DNA from 2 places in the Bacillus safensis genome. Region 2 is predicted to be linked to the other one. Evidence: predicted binding sites of a transcription regulator. Region 2 holds the regulator's gene; the other holds the start of a gene.
What was found. Region 2 encodes LexA, which represses DNA repair genes until DNA is damaged. Its sites were predicted from a motif close to CGAACATATGTTCG; they were not measured.
Positions count from the first base shown of each region.

Region 1: AAYR28_RS10865 (DNA polymerase IV) is a predicted target of LexA. The motif match lies at 5,836-5,849, and genes of this name have one in related genera.

Region 1 covers NZ_CP154909.1:2,126,424-2,133,883, forward strand. Annotated here, with positions in the region: gene AAYR28_RS10825 (YqkE family protein) at 9-233, opposite strand; gene AAYR28_RS10830 (alpha/beta hydrolase) at 356-1,282, shown strand; gene AAYR28_RS10835 (tetratricopeptide repeat protein) at 1,309-2,571, opposite strand; gene AAYR28_RS10840 (YqkC family protein) at 2,874-3,113, opposite strand; gene AAYR28_RS10845 (iron-sulfur cluster biosynthesis family protein) at 3,126-3,452, opposite strand; gene AAYR28_RS10850 (GNAT family N-acetyltransferase) at 3,532-4,506, opposite strand; gene AAYR28_RS10855 (GNAT family N-acetyltransferase) at 4,503-4,982, opposite strand; gene AAYR28_RS10860 (YfmQ family protein) at 5,262-5,711, shown strand; gene AAYR28_RS10865 (DNA polymerase IV) at 5,864-7,096, shown strand; gene AAYR28_RS10870 (YolD-like family protein) at 7,112-7,456, shown strand.
Region 2 covers NZ_CP154909.1:1,730,702-1,738,161, forward strand. Annotated here, with positions in the region: gene AAYR28_RS08755 (STAS domain-containing protein) at 1-248, shown strand, start outside; gene AAYR28_RS08760 (IseA DL-endopeptidase inhibitor family protein) at 281-823, opposite strand; gene AAYR28_RS08765 (hypothetical protein) at 1,119-1,562, shown strand; gene lexA (transcriptional repressor LexA) at 1,608-2,228, opposite strand; gene yneA (cell division suppressor protein YneA) at 2,387-2,698, shown strand; gene AAYR28_RS08780 (YneB family resolvase-like protein) at 2,716-3,363, shown strand; gene AAYR28_RS08785 (DUF896 domain-containing protein) at 3,433-3,663, shown strand; gene tkt (transketolase) at 3,851-5,854, shown strand; gene sirA (sporulation inhibitor of replication protein SirA) at 6,053-6,499, shown strand; gene AAYR28_RS08800 (YneF family protein) at 6,584-6,802, shown strand; gene AAYR28_RS08805 (aspartyl-phosphate phosphatase Spo0E family protein) at 7,064-7,237, opposite strand; gene AAYR28_RS08810 (cytochrome c biogenesis CcdA family protein) at 7,446-7,460, shown strand, end outside.

The DNA of each region.
Region 1 (7,460 bases), 400 kb from region 2:
TCCCTTTTTTAGCTTTTATACTTTCTCCAGTCTAAATGGCTTTCATCTAGCAGCTCTGAAAAGCTTTTGTTTTTTTCTTTTTCTTTCTGCTGCCGAAGGAGGTCTTGTCGTTTTTGTTCTTCTCTTTTTTCTGTCTCGACGGCAAGGTTCTGCTTCATTTGAAGAAGCTGCTGTTTGACATCATCGTTTATGCCGTCCTTTAATTTCGCTTGATCTTGTTTGGCCTTTTTCATTGTGCCTCTCTCCTTTTGATTTAGTGTATCATCCGTTTTATTTTCTGAGCAAGAGGCACGCCAATCTCCCAAGATGTGGTATGATCGTCATAGAAAAAACCTGGAAAGGAAGAATCGGCTAGATGAAGAAATGGATCGCTATATTTGCCTTCATATTATGTCCACTCGCTGCAATCGGTATTTTTTTCACCAATAAAATGATGTATATTCGAAAATTAACGGATGAAGAGCTCATCAAACGAGAATCAGATGGAGGCCATTATCACCACGAGGAATTTCAACAGCTCAAAAAAGAGAAAGTGTGTATTCCTTCAGCATTTGGTTATGATCTCCATGGCTATTTTGTGCCGTATCCCCATACAACACGCACAATCGTCCTTTGCCACGGTGTTACAGTCAGTTTGATTAACTCCGTTAAGTATATGAAATTATTCCAAAAGCTCGGATGGAATGTGATGCTTTATGATCATAGAAGACATGGAATGAGCGGCGGGAAAACCACAAGTTATGGATATTATGAAAAAGAAGATCTAGCAAAGATCGTAAAGTGGCTCAGACAAAAACTCGGAGAAAGTGCCATCATTGGGATACACGGAGAATCAATGGGCGCAGTCACGACCTTGTTATATGCCGCAAAGCCGGAAGCAAACGCCAATTTCTACATAGCAGACTGCCCTTTTGCTTCTTTTGAGGACCAGCTTCTGTATCGATTAAAAACAGATTTTCGCCTTTCAGGAAAATGGATTCTTCCACTAAGTGATCAAGTGTTAAAATGGCGGGACGGATACCGCATCCGGCAAGTTTCCCCTCTTGATGTGATCGATCAGGTGAAAGAACCTGTACTTTTTATTCATAGCCGCCATGACGACTATATCCCCTGTGAGCAAAGTCAGCAGTTATATACACGAAAAAAGGGTGACAAACAGTTATTTATTGCGCCACACGGTGCGCATGCAATGTCTTTTAGCGAAAATAAGGAAGCTTATGAGCAAGAAATTCAAGCATTTCTTCAAAGATTTGAATTGAATGAAAATAAAAGAGGAGAATGAACAGCAGTTCGTCCCCTCTTTTTGAGCTAACTTATGCGATAGTCACCACTGTTGTATGGTGTCTGCCCGCAAGCTCCATATGGCTCTCTTCCGATTGCTGCTGACTCATGACCGATAATCCTGCAGTTGCTGCCAATAAAAGAACTATCAAACTCGTTTTCATATAAATGACCCCCATTTTGAATTTTTGATATGGCTTGAATTTTCCTTTCGTAAAACTGGGTAGATACTTCAAACAGTCCAAGCTCATTGTAATAATGAGCCGCATCAAGTGCCAATTCCTCAATATCTGGGTATAAGCGCTTGTCCTCGAGCAGGTCTAATGTATCGTCTATGATTGTTATGTCTGCATCAACGTACAATGCTTTTAAGAATTGAAATTTGCAGATGTAAATTTCATCTTCTAATTCACAGGCCTTTATAATACCTTGTTGATAGAGGGTTAATGACTCTTCTATTTGTTTTTGTTTAAACAGGATTTGTGTCAGCATAAATAGTGGGTCTAGAGAGCGATTAAGATGGGTTAAATTCTCCTTTTCAAACACTTCAATAGAGTCTTTCAGATAACGCCTTGCTTCCGCAAGATCGTTCATTTGATAATAACAGTTACCTAAGTTGAAAAGGGCCGAACCTATGACTCGAGGGTTTCCAATTGAGCGTGCTCGCTTTAGAGCATTTTTAAAGTAGGGCAATGCATGTTCATAGCATTTCAAATCATCATAGTTTGCACCAATGACAAATTCACAGTGGATGATTCTCAGCGTGTACGTTCTGTAGGCAGAATACGTATCTAACGCTTGCAAGGCATAGTGCATCGAAAAGTGGGTTTGTTTCATGTGGTAGTAAATTTCTGCTAATTTAAAGTAAAATTCTGCTCTTTCTATATCATCTGATATGAGATTGAGCTTTTTTTCTGCTGAGCGGTAATAAGCAATGGCACTTAAATAGTTTCTCTGTTCAAATTCAAACATTCCTGTGAAAAAATGAACATAGTATTCAAGCATATCCGTTAATTTCGTTTGTGAATGTTCAATCGTTTCTAGCAAATTCTTAATCTCTTCATCATTCGAGGCTTTCTTTGCCGGTTCAAAATATTCAAGCATCACCTTGTGGCGAAAATCCATCAGCTGGTAAAACAATAATAAGTTTTGATCCTGCTCCATCTCCAGGATTTCCTGCTCGATCTCCGCCTTCAGCTTCTCTGCTTTCATCACATGAAATCCGCAAATCTGCCTATACCATTCGTTTATTTTGATTCCAACCTGAGGCGATGACAGCTTGAGCTTCAATTCACTTTAGCACCTCCCTTCTCATATACGATACATGTTGTATTCTATCACATTTCCTCGAATGGAAGAAATATGAAAAGTCATTTTTCGCAAAGTTTTCGGTATCCCGCAATAAACGCTGCAAATGCCTATTTTTCGGCATTTACAGCCATTATTTTTTTATTTCCAGCTTGCTCATTTTGTCGAATTGTTTGTTGAAAAACAGGTTTTTCCGTTCCCAAAAGCTCATTTTCCGGATTAGACAGCCATGCGGTGTGATGAGATGATGAACGCACGAAAAAAACCCTTTCGAAAAAGGGCTTTTATAATACATCTGTTACTTGGTCCATATTCTCTTTGATCCAATTGACAGCTAAATCGAGCGTTGGAAATTCTTCTGTTTCAAATGTGACTTCATCTTGAAGAAGCCAAACGTCCTTTTTCACCGAATCCATTCCACCTATTGACCAGTGCAAAAGGCTATAGGGATGATTGTTATTTAAAAACGACACCCATGTTTTATTTTGTGCCGTATTTTGTATTGCTTTTAGCTTTTGATCCACTACATTTCCACCTTACTTTACAAGTATACCCATTCTCGGGCTGAGTATTTGTTGAGGACTTTTCAACATGAGTGTGTTGGCTTTTTCGTTAAAATCAATCGTCATTTCCTCGTCAAAAAAGACCTTTTGTGCTGTGTGTATGTACAGCTTAAAGAGCTGATTATGCTTGAGTTCTTCCCATTCGCCTGTTCTTTCGCCTGTGAGCCAAATCATTGGGACACCGCTTACCGCACAGCCGCACCCATCTGAATCATATCGAAGGAGCAGTTCTTTTGTTTCATGCCCTGCTTGTTGTTTTGTAAGGAACGCTGCTGCTGGTTCTGTTATATGAATATACATGCCGAACATCCTTTTTTCGTTGATTGTTACATTGTAACATATCAGTCATCAATTAAACATGTTCACGCCCTGTCAGCTCTTATGTCTGATCATTTGTCTTTAACTGGTCTGACCAATTGTACGCTTCTTGTTCAATTTCTTTAATGAGCTCATCTTTTCCTTTGATATAACTTGCCATATCTTCAGGATAGGCTTTTGCCAATTGACGCTTTTTATCTGCATAGACTTTGGCACGGTCAGGTGCAGCTTTTAAATAATCTCGGAACACCAAATGCCTTTTTACATCATCATGTCCGGCTTCATAGGCGTGAACGTGATGTGTTCGGTTCAAGCCGCCTTTTCTAAAAAAACGTCTTCCCTTGAGTCCATTTTCTCCGAGCGGTTCATATCCAAGCTGGCGAAACAGATGGTTACACTCATCTAAGCTGCTGATATGCTTCACCTCTAGCAAGATATCAATAATTGGCTTAGCCGCCATTCCTATGACTGACGTACTGCCAATATGGTGGCCATATACCCAGTTGTCGCCAACTATCTTTTTCAGCTTGTCATGCTCATCTTGAAATTGTTTTGGCCAGCTCGATTGGTATTCAATCACTTCCACCTTTCGAAGCATCAAACGTTCCATCTTTGTTAACATCAGATTGTTTTCCACCTGCAAACGGGCCTTCTGTTTAAACCCTAATTTTTCATAAAGCTTGATTGCTGGTGTATTTGCCTCTGCTGTTGTGAGCTCGATTGTTTTTTGATGCTGGATAATGGATTGCAGGAGCGCTGTCCCGATTCCTTGATTGACATGATGTGGGTGCACAGCTAACCGGCTGAGGATGATCCGATCGTCATGTAGTTCATATGAAGCGATCCCTAACAAATGCCCCTCTTTTTCAAATCCTATGAAAATCTCATCTGTTTCTATTATGTCTTTAACCGTTTCTTTTAAGGGCGGTAAATCTTGATAGCCAATTTGTTCTGCCTCCCGCTGATATGCGGCTAATTGTATATGTAACAGCTCTTTTGCTATTTCTTTATTTTTTTGATCCAGTCTGATGATCATGCTTTCGCCTCCAGCTTTTTCACAAATAGCACCCGGTCTTCATGAATGCCGTCGTAATCTGAAAAAACTGAAATGCCATCCACTGTTTTATCTCCCTTTTCTATCTGAAAACCGAGCTTTGTATGGTAAGCAATCGAGACTTTATTGACAGGAGCTGTGATGGCCTTAATCGTCGTTCTTCCTTCCTTTTCAGCCGCTTCATAAAACGCTTGATAGAGAATTTTGCCAATCTTTAATTTCCGGTGGTCTGGATGTACCCCGACAAAGTGAATATACGCTTCATCTGAATGTGATTGCGATAAAAAACCGACTAAAAAGCCGATCAGTTCACCTTTTTCAACAACAACAAAACTTGTTTGCTGAAAATGTTCGAAAAATAGCTTTGGCAATTTTGCGCGCAAATCTCTGCCTCCCCACCAGCTTTGAATGACTGATGTGACCGCATAAAAATCTGACGGTTTTACTTGACGTATCATGATGACCTCGCCCCTTTTCATTTTTAGCTGTACCGCTCTTTTTTCACAAAAAATCAACTGTTTCAATAGTCTACCTGTCTGATCAATTGTTTGTAAAGGTGATGTATCAGCCTTTTTTCCTTTCAGCTTTGTTGGTTCTTCGTTCTTTCGCTGTCATCTCCTTTTAAATCTTCACACTTATTTCAAAAAGTTCACTTTTTGTGCGAAAGTTTTATTCTTTTGTTATGTTAAGATGGATCATATAGGAAATGGAACAAACGTTTATTGGAGATGATGATATTGGTTTGGATTGTTACTTCACTTGTTGTGTTTAGTCTTTTAAAGTTGCTTGTCACTTCGCTGCCTTCGGGTGTTGTTGAACGCCTTTTTAGTCGTTATGCGGTGCATGCAAAAGTAACAAGTGATCAAACAACGATGACGTTTCAAGGACGTCCACTCGATGATCAGCAAACATCTGAAATTATTCAACATTTTAATGATGCGATCTTTATTGAACGCTACTATATTTACCCTGGTGATGAAGAGCGTTTTCTTCATCCACAGGAAGGACCGGCGCCGCTTACCATGCAAACAAAGCTTGGCAAGCATGATGTAACCCTTTATCTGTATCATTACGATGACCACGTGGATGTGGTGCGGCAGTTTACCCATAAGCCTAAGAAAAAACTAACGGCCTATCGTTTGCGTTCTGAGCCGCTCCAAACATCCAACAACTTGGCACATGCTTAAAATGACTCATTTTACCCAGATGAGACGAAGTGGAGACACTTCGTCTTTTTTGTATGGATTTACACTCTTCTCTTTGAATGATTTACCAGTATCAATTTCACCTTCTGCCGGTTAAAATGTATACAGAACATACGTTCTAAGAGGTGAAAATCATGAATGAACGAGCCATTCTGCTTGTGGATATGCAGTCGTTTTATGCGTCAGTCGAAAAAGTGGAGGCTCCCCATTTGAAGGATGTGCCGCTCATCGTTTCAGGAGATCCCGAGCGGCGGAGCGGGGTCGTACTTGCGGCCTGCCCGCTCGCTAAAAAACGGGGCGTACAAAATGCATCAAGATTATGGGAAGCAAAGGAGAAATGCCCTGAAGCCGTCGTTGTACGTCCACGTATGCAGCGCTACCTTGATGTCTCTGTCATGATGACAGAACTGCTGGAACAATACACAGATCTTGTCGAACCCTATTCAATTGATGAACAGTTTCTCGATATTACGGGGAGTGTGACACTACTCGGTTCACCCCGCGAGATCGCTCAAAATATACAAACGACCATTATGAACCAGACGGGCATTTACGCACGTGTTGGTATTGGTCCTAATAAAGTGCTCGCTAAAATGGCCTGTGACCATTTTGCTAAAAAAAACACATCTGGCATCTATGAACTTCGTGCAGACCGGGTTGCGGCTGATTTATGGCCGCTTCCGGTTGGAAAATTATTTGGTGTCGGCAAACGGATGGAGCACCACTTAAAACGAATGGGCATCAGTACCATCGGGACACTTGCTGCTTATCCGTTAGACCGGCTAAAAAAACGCTGGGGAATCAACGGGGAGCTTCTGCAGCGAACTGCTTTAGGACACGACCCTTCCCCGGTCACTCTTCACACACATGATCAGCAAAAAGCGGTTGGGCATCATATGACCCTTCCCCATGATTATGCGTCCTTTGAGGACATCAAAGTCGCCCTTCTTGAATTGAGTGAAGAAGTGGCAAGACGTGCGCGCTTTAAGCATTATGTTGGGCAAACGGTGTCTGTTGGCGTAAGAGGCGCTGATTTTTCTCATCCGACTGGATTTCATCGACAAATCAAGCTCCATTCACCCACACAGTACGGGACAGATATTGCAGAAGCAGCTATTCAGCTATGCCAGCAGCACTGGGACGGCCAGCCCATTCGCAGTGTAGGTATTACTCTCTCGCAGCTGCAGCCTGACAGCCAATATCAGCTGAGTTTATTTGATCACCATTTAAAAAAAGACAGACTCAGCAAAGTATTTGATGCGATCCATATGAAGTATGGACCTGCTGCACTCTTGCACGCTTCGTCACTAACAAGCGCAGGGCAGGCGTATCACCGCGCCGAAAAAATTGGTGGACATTACAAATAACGGAGGCGAACAGCCATGAATCCCAATAAATTAACACCTGGATACAACATCATGTGGGAATCAAGCCGAATGATGCTCCCAGAGCACCGTGAACAGCTGCTTGCTCAAAAACGGAAGAAAAAAGAATACACGCCTCCTCCGCTGAGTACTGATCAGCTAGAGGAAATGAATTTTTTGATCACACAGTCGATTACAGAGGACCAAGCGATTTGCGTGACATATGCTGCGGCAGGTATGAAACAGCAGTTTTGGGGCTGGGTGAAAGCCATTCATTATGAAACCCGGCGCATAAAAATCGTCAATGATGAAGATGTTCTCCACCTGTCCTTGCAGCAAATTGTCGCGATTGATCTTGATTAAATTG
Region 2 (7,460 bases):
CGCAAAAAGGTGTTCAGCATTTATGTATTGATCTATCGGGTGTCGTCATGATTGATACAATGGTGGCTCATCAAATCTTTGATCTTGTCACGTCACTTCGGTTAATTGGAGTAGAGACGACCATTTCAGGGATTAGACCAGAAATTGCCCAAACAGCAGTGCAGCTTGGGCTTCCTTTTAATGAATTTCGCACGGCATCATCACTTGCTCACGCGCTGGACCGAATGACTGAATTTTCTTCAATATAAAAACCAGGCCGATGAAAGGCCTGGTTTTTTATTTAGATGACAGCGTCAATTTGTGTGACTTTCCAATTTTTTTGTACTTTTTCGTACGTAACAGTTCGTTTTACTTTGCGTCCATCAAGTGTTGGGACAGTAAATTCATATGTGCGGACCGTTTGTTTTTTAGAAACAAGTTTAGGTGTGGCTTTTTCCCAATTGAGCATGTTGTCTCCATCACCGACTGGAACAGCCATTTTGCCTTTATGAACAATGAACTGATAATCTTTTAAACCATGTTTGATGGCATCTGGAGTGAAAACTTGAGATAGGTAGCTGTTTAATTTTTTCTTTGTATCAAATGTTTTAGAAAGATAGTTGTACGTCATATCTTTATAGGTAAATGATTTTAATTTGACATTAGAATGGTCTTTAATTTTGTAGCCTGACATTGCACTCCAAAAATGTTCTCTTGCATCAAGGGCAATATGTAACGCTTCTTTATTTGTCAAAGCGGCTGATTTCTTGGAAGCGGCCAATGTTGTTGTTTGTAATGAGATCATAAGCATAATAGCAGTTAATAAAACAAATAATTTTTTCAAGGCGATTGCCTCCTTTTCTCAATGAAAACTTCTTATGTTACAAATGTTACAATAATTACAGTGATATTACAAGTATTAAATCTAAATGTTTTTTATTTCTTTTGTTTCTAATTATATAACGTTTGAGGGAGACAAAAAGTTTTCATTTTTTTTATTTTTCTTCTTAATCATTATTTAACCGTTCTAAAGAAGAACGAAACGTCTTTTGGAAAAATTTCTATTTAGACGTTTAACACTCTTTTTTATTTATGACATATACTGTCGTGATGAAAGTCTAAAGAAAGTGGTGTTTCGTATGTATCAACCGTATGAAGATATGTGGAATGGTTACTCATATGATAGGCAGATGCAGGGATTGCCATCGATTTCTATTCCTCAAATTGGAGGTTTTCCTGGGTTTCCGATTGGAGGAGGTACTTGGCCAGGTCAAGGGTCAGGCGGGCAATCGGCACCGCCAGCTCCGCCGCAGCATATCATTTCGCAGTATCAGCAAGCACTCTCTCAGCCTCAAAGTATGCAGTCGCTTATATCTGCGCAAAGTGCAGGAGGCCATCAAGCTGTTCATTTTGCAGCGGGCTGTAATAGAAGATGGACGATTGTGCTTTTGAGAAACGGTCAAGTATTTTTAATGTTTGTCCTTTCCTCACAGCCATTTGGCAGAACAACTGGCTTTATATGGCCGAACTTTACTTTTGGCTCCTTCCCAAGTTCAAGTATTCTTGCATATTCCTGTGCATAAGAAAAAGCCGGTTCTCATCAGCAGCTGATGAAATACCGGCTTTTTTTAATGAATATTTCGAAATACGCCAATCACTTTACCTAGTATACTCACATTCTGTAAAATAATCGGTTCCATAGATGGATTCTCTGGCTGTAATCTAAAGTGTGTATTTTCTTTATAGAAACGTTTCACTGTCGCTTCATCTTCCTCTGTCATGGCGACCACAATATCTCCATTGTTAGCGGTGCTTTGCTGACGCACAATGACATAGTCCTTGTCCAAAATACCTGCATCAATCATACTTTCTCCCATAATTTCAAGCATAAACACTTGTTCGTCTGGTGCTGCAAAAGTCTCTGGTAGAGGGAAGTATTCTTCTACATTCTCAACAGCTGTGATAGGAAGGCCGGCGGTTACTTTTCCGATGACTGGAACGTTCATTACAGCACTCTTTGGAATATTCATTTCCTCTTCATCTAGTACTTCGATCGCTCTAGGTTTTGTCGGGTCTCTTCTTATTAAGCCCTTTGTTTCCAGTCTAGCTAAATGTCCATGGACCGTTGAACTGGATGCTAGACCGACAGCTTCTCCAATTTCACGGACGGATGGGGGATAACCCTTGCTTTTTACTTCATCTTTGATGAATTTCAGGATATCGAGTTGTCTTTTTGATAGCTTCGTCATCTTTTGCACCTCAAAACGTCAATTTTAAAGAAATTATAGCATGTTTTTCCTAACAGTACAAACATAGGTTCGAAAAAACGTTTGACAGAAACGTTTGTTCGTATTTATAATGAGAGACAGAAAGAGCGAACACACATTCTATTAGGAGAGATGACATTATGAGGTTAAAAGAATCTATTATTTTTATTGGGGTATTCTCATTCATCGTTGGCATATTTCTCTCACTTATTGCAGTCACAAGCCATAATGATTCAAATCAATATGTTAAAATAGAGGTTCAATCAGGAGATACTCTTTGGGGATTAGCTGATCAAGTAAATGACAGCAAATCAATCGACAAAAATGCATTTATTGACTGGGTAACAGAACACAATGATCTTGCTTCAACAGAAATCCAGCCTGGAGACATTCTTGTCATACCCGTGAAAAAAGAGCATCCAGTCGTATATCAGCTTGCAACAGTACAGTAGAAAGGTCGATTGAAGACATGAACGCAATCATTTATGCGAGAGTAAGCACTGTGAAAGAAGAGCAGGAAACCTCGCTGAAAAGACAAGAAGAAGAACTGCTGGCTTTAGCTGCCATGCACAAGATGAATGTGGTCAAAGTCATCAAAGAAAAAGCAAGTGGATATGAGCTAGATCGTGATGGCGTGTTTGAAATGCTTGCTGCACTGAAGGAAGAGTCGATCGATGCCGTTCTTATCCAAGATGAAACACGTCTTGGAAGAGGACAAGCTAAAATTGCGCTTCTTCATTGTCTATTTAAAGAGAACGTAAAGGTATACAGCGTGTTTCATAGAGGAGAGCTTGAGCTTTCAGAAGCAGATGAAATGGTCATCGAGATTGTAGGAGTCGTCGAAGAGTACCAACGGAAAATTCATAACCTGAAAATCAAGCGGGGGATGAAAAGGGCTGTTGAGCGCGGATATCAGCCTGAACTAAATTTAAGGCAGCAGGACCATGCACCTGGCCGTGAGCGTATTGAAGTGCCTATTTCAGAAATTGTTCGATTAAGAAAAAATAACATGACGTTCGCCGAAATTGCCGCAACTCTTCAGGCATTAGGTTTTGACATTTCAAAAGCAACAGTGCATAGAAGGTATCAAGAATATGAAAAAGGCCTTACCACCTAAAGCGTGATTTGTTGTCAAAATGATTGATATTTAGTAGTATGTAGAGAAAATGCTTTAAAGGAGTTTGTCATGATTTCTAAAGAACAGCTTGCAAGAATAAATGAGCTTTCAAAAAAGTCGAAAGAAACCGGTTTATCAGACGCTGAAAAAACAGAACAAAAGCAGTTGAGAGAAGAGTATTTAAAAGCTTTTCGTTCTTCTATGAAAAATACACTTAAAACTGTCAAAATCGTTGACCCTGAAGGAAACGATGTCACACCAGAAAAATTAAAAAGAGAAAAAGATCAGAACCTTCATTAAGGCTGTGATTTCTTGAATTTTGAAAAGATGGGAAGAATATTCTCGTCTTTTTTCATATTTGCATAACTTTTTAGGTGATCGATAAACTAAATGTGACAAAATCCTTCTTTTTCAGCGTGAAATAGTTGTGAAAAAAGGACAGTAGATTTATGATAATGGTGTACACAAGATACGGAAGGGGATTTATATGGAAACGATTGAATTGAAATCTATTGCAACAATACGTACTCTCTCCATAGACGCAATTGAAAAAGCGAATTCCGGTCACCCAGGAATGCCGATGGGTGCTGCACCAATGGCATACGCTTTATGGACGAATCACTTAAACGTAAGTCCGCAAAATCCAAATTGGTTTAACAGAGACCGCTTTGTTTTATCTGCGGGCCATGGTTCTATGCTTCTATACAGCATGCTTCATTTAAGCGGATACAATCTGAGCATTGAAGATTTAAAACAATTCCGCCAATGGGGAAGCAAAACACCTGGACATCCTGAATTTGGACACACAGAAGGCGTAGACGCGACAACGGGTCCTTTAGGCCAGGGAATTGCTATGGCAGTAGGAATGGCACTTGCAGAAAGACATCTTGCGGAAACGTATAACAAAGACAACTTTCATGTTGTAGACCACTATACATACAGCATTTGTGGAGATGGAGACTTAATGGAGGGAATTTCCTCTGAAGCAGCTTCACTTGCTGGTCATTTAGGCTTAGGCCGTTTAATCGTTCTTTACGATTCAAATGACATTTCTTTAGATGGCGATTTAGATCGTTCATTCTCTGAAAATGTGAAGAATCGTTTTGAAGCGATGAACTGGGAAGTTCTTTACGTGAAAGACGGCAACAACATCGAAGAAGTAACAGCTGCTATTGAAAAGGCGAAGCAAAGCACAGACAGACCTACATTAATCGAAGTGAAAACAACGATCGGTTTCGGATCTCCAAACCGTGCGGGAACGTCTGGTGTGCATGGTGCACCGCTTGGCAGCGAGGAAGCAAAGCTGACGAAGGAAGCTTACTCTTGGACGTTTGAAGAAGATTTCCATGTACCTTCTGAAGTGTACGATCATTTCAAAGAAGCTGTCAAAGACGCTGGACAGAAAAAAGAAGCAGCGTGGAATGAATTGTTTGCGCAATACGAAAAAGAATATCCAGAGCTGGCAGCACAGCTGAAGCTTGCGATTGAAGGAAAGCTTCCTGAGAATTGGGATCAAGAAATTCCTGTTTATGAAGCAGGTTCAAGCCTTGCTTCCCGCGCATCTTCAGGTGAAGTGTTAAATGGCATTGCAAAGCAAGTACCTTTCTTTATTGGCGGGTCTGCTGACCTTGCTGGATCAAATAAAACAACGATTAAAAACACAGATGATTTCGGGAAAAATAATTATGCCGGCAAAAACATTTGGTTCGGGGTCAGAGAATTTGCAATGGGTGCAGCGCTCAATGGTATGGCACTTCACGGCGGTCTTCGTGTATTCGGCGGAACGTTCTTTGTTTTCTCAGATTACTTAAGACCAGCGATTCGTCTTGCTGCCTTAATGGGACTTCCAGTCACTTACGTCTTTACTCATGATAGTATCGCTGTTGGTGAAGATGGTCCAACGCATGAACCGGTTGAACAGCTTGCTTCACTGCGTGCGATGCCTAATCTTTCCGTTATCCGCCCAGCAGATGGAAATGAAACAGCTGCAGCGTGGAAACTAGCTGTATCTTCAACGGATAAACCGACAGCACTAGTTCTTACTCGTCAAAACCTTCCAACAATTGACCAGGCACCAGAGAAGGCATATGAGGGAGTAGAAAAAGGTGGATACGTTGTGGTTGAAGCAGCTGATGCACAGCCGGAAGCACTTCTACTCGCTTCAGGATCTGAGGTTGGTTTAGCCATTGAAGCACAAAAGGCACTTGAAAAAGAAGGTATCCGCGCGTCTGTTGTCAGCCTTCCTGCATGGGATCGCTTCGATCAGCAGTCAGACGAATACAAAGAATCCGTTCTTCCTAAAGCAGTACGTGCACGTATTGCAATTGAAATGGGTGCTTCACTTGGCTGGGAGCGTTACACGGGGCTTGATGGTGACGTGATTGCAATTGATAAATTTGGCGCTTCTGCACCAGGAGAAACCATTATCGAGAAATACGGCTTTACTGTCAGCAATGTAGTCAGCCGTGTGAAAGCGAAGCTGAATAAATAAACGAACTCCAAGCATCATGCTTTTTTGCTATCTGTTTGCAGAGCATTTTCATCCGCTCTGCAAACTTTTATCTTTTTTCTTGTTTTTTTGACAAAACTAGTTTCTTCTTGCTTCATATATAGACAATTCTTTCTTTCACATTTTTGTATAATACAAGCAATAAACGAGATTGACGAAATGTGAAAGGAAGGGATAGACATGGAACGTCATTATTATATTTATTGGATTGAGGATGAATTTGCGCATCACTATTTTGGCAGAGAATCGATTTTGTTTCATTTGTTTGAGTCGTTACATTGGACGAACCGCACTGACGATGAACTTGTAATGCTTGTGAAGCAAGTGGATTATGTGACGAAACGAATCCCTGCTTTTCATATGCACCAGCGTCTAATGAATAACTTAACGAACATTCACTATACACAAATAGGCTCGATTTACAGCGCTTCCTTACCAGATGGAAAAGGAACTGCAGCATTTATTATTAAAGACCGGTATATTCAAATGTCTGCCACTGGCAGTTATGAGGCAGAAGCGGTGTTTTTTGAAGTGCTGAGAAAAATCAGCCCTTGTTTTCTTGCGATGGACTTTAGTTCAAAGAAACACGGATGGCTCAATCCAGTAAAAGTGAGGAATTTTGTTTAAAAAAATAAAATTGAACGTGAAATGTTGTATAATAGCCTTTTGTTTAGTACACTTTATACGAGACAACATGAAGGAGGAAGAATTATGGATTTATGGGTTGTCATCCTTGTAGGCGTTGTTGCACTGCTTGCAGGAGTTGCACTCGGATTCTTTATTGCTCGTAAGTATATGATGAGCTATTTGAAAAAGAATCCACCGATTAATGAACAAATGCTTCGAATGATGATGATGCAAATGGGCATGAAACCGTCCCAGAAGAAAATCAATCAAATGATGAAAGCCATGAACAACCAAGCGAAATAATACGTACGATATTATGATCATAGATGGAACATGGTTTTAAAGAATGGACAAGCATTGTCCTTTCTTTATTCAATTCACCTTCATCAGACGCTTAAAACCACTGTACTTGCATGAATGAAGCAGGGAAGGTGGTTTTTATTATGGCGTCAAGAGTATGTAAAAAACAAAAAACCCCTATGTTAGAGGTTTTTGTTTCGTTTATGGTCACACATATCAACTGTTCTAAAAATGGTGCGGCATGTTTGATATCATGAAGTATGATTAGTTGGCTGAGTTTGAGTGTAAGTGTCGTTGATATTGTAAGAGGAGATGATCTAGCTGCTGGCTATGTTCGATGGTCACTGTTGATGTCATCCCATTATGCAAGACAACTTTCATCAGCTCTTCTCTTTTTTCTTCGATTTGAGTTAATAATGATGTTTTTACCAAAGTCATGTTCCTTTCATGCAAATCTTGATAAAAAGAATCGATTCTATTATATCCATTTTAAGGTTTATTTTCAAATTTAAAGGATTCATTATCTTGATGTCAAATTAAATTATATAAGGTTTTAAGAGAATAGACCATCTTTATTGAGGTGATGTAAAAAAAATGAAATGATTTTGTCATCTCTTATTGTATATTGTAAGAAGGGGGTGTTCTTTTGACAGATTTGAAT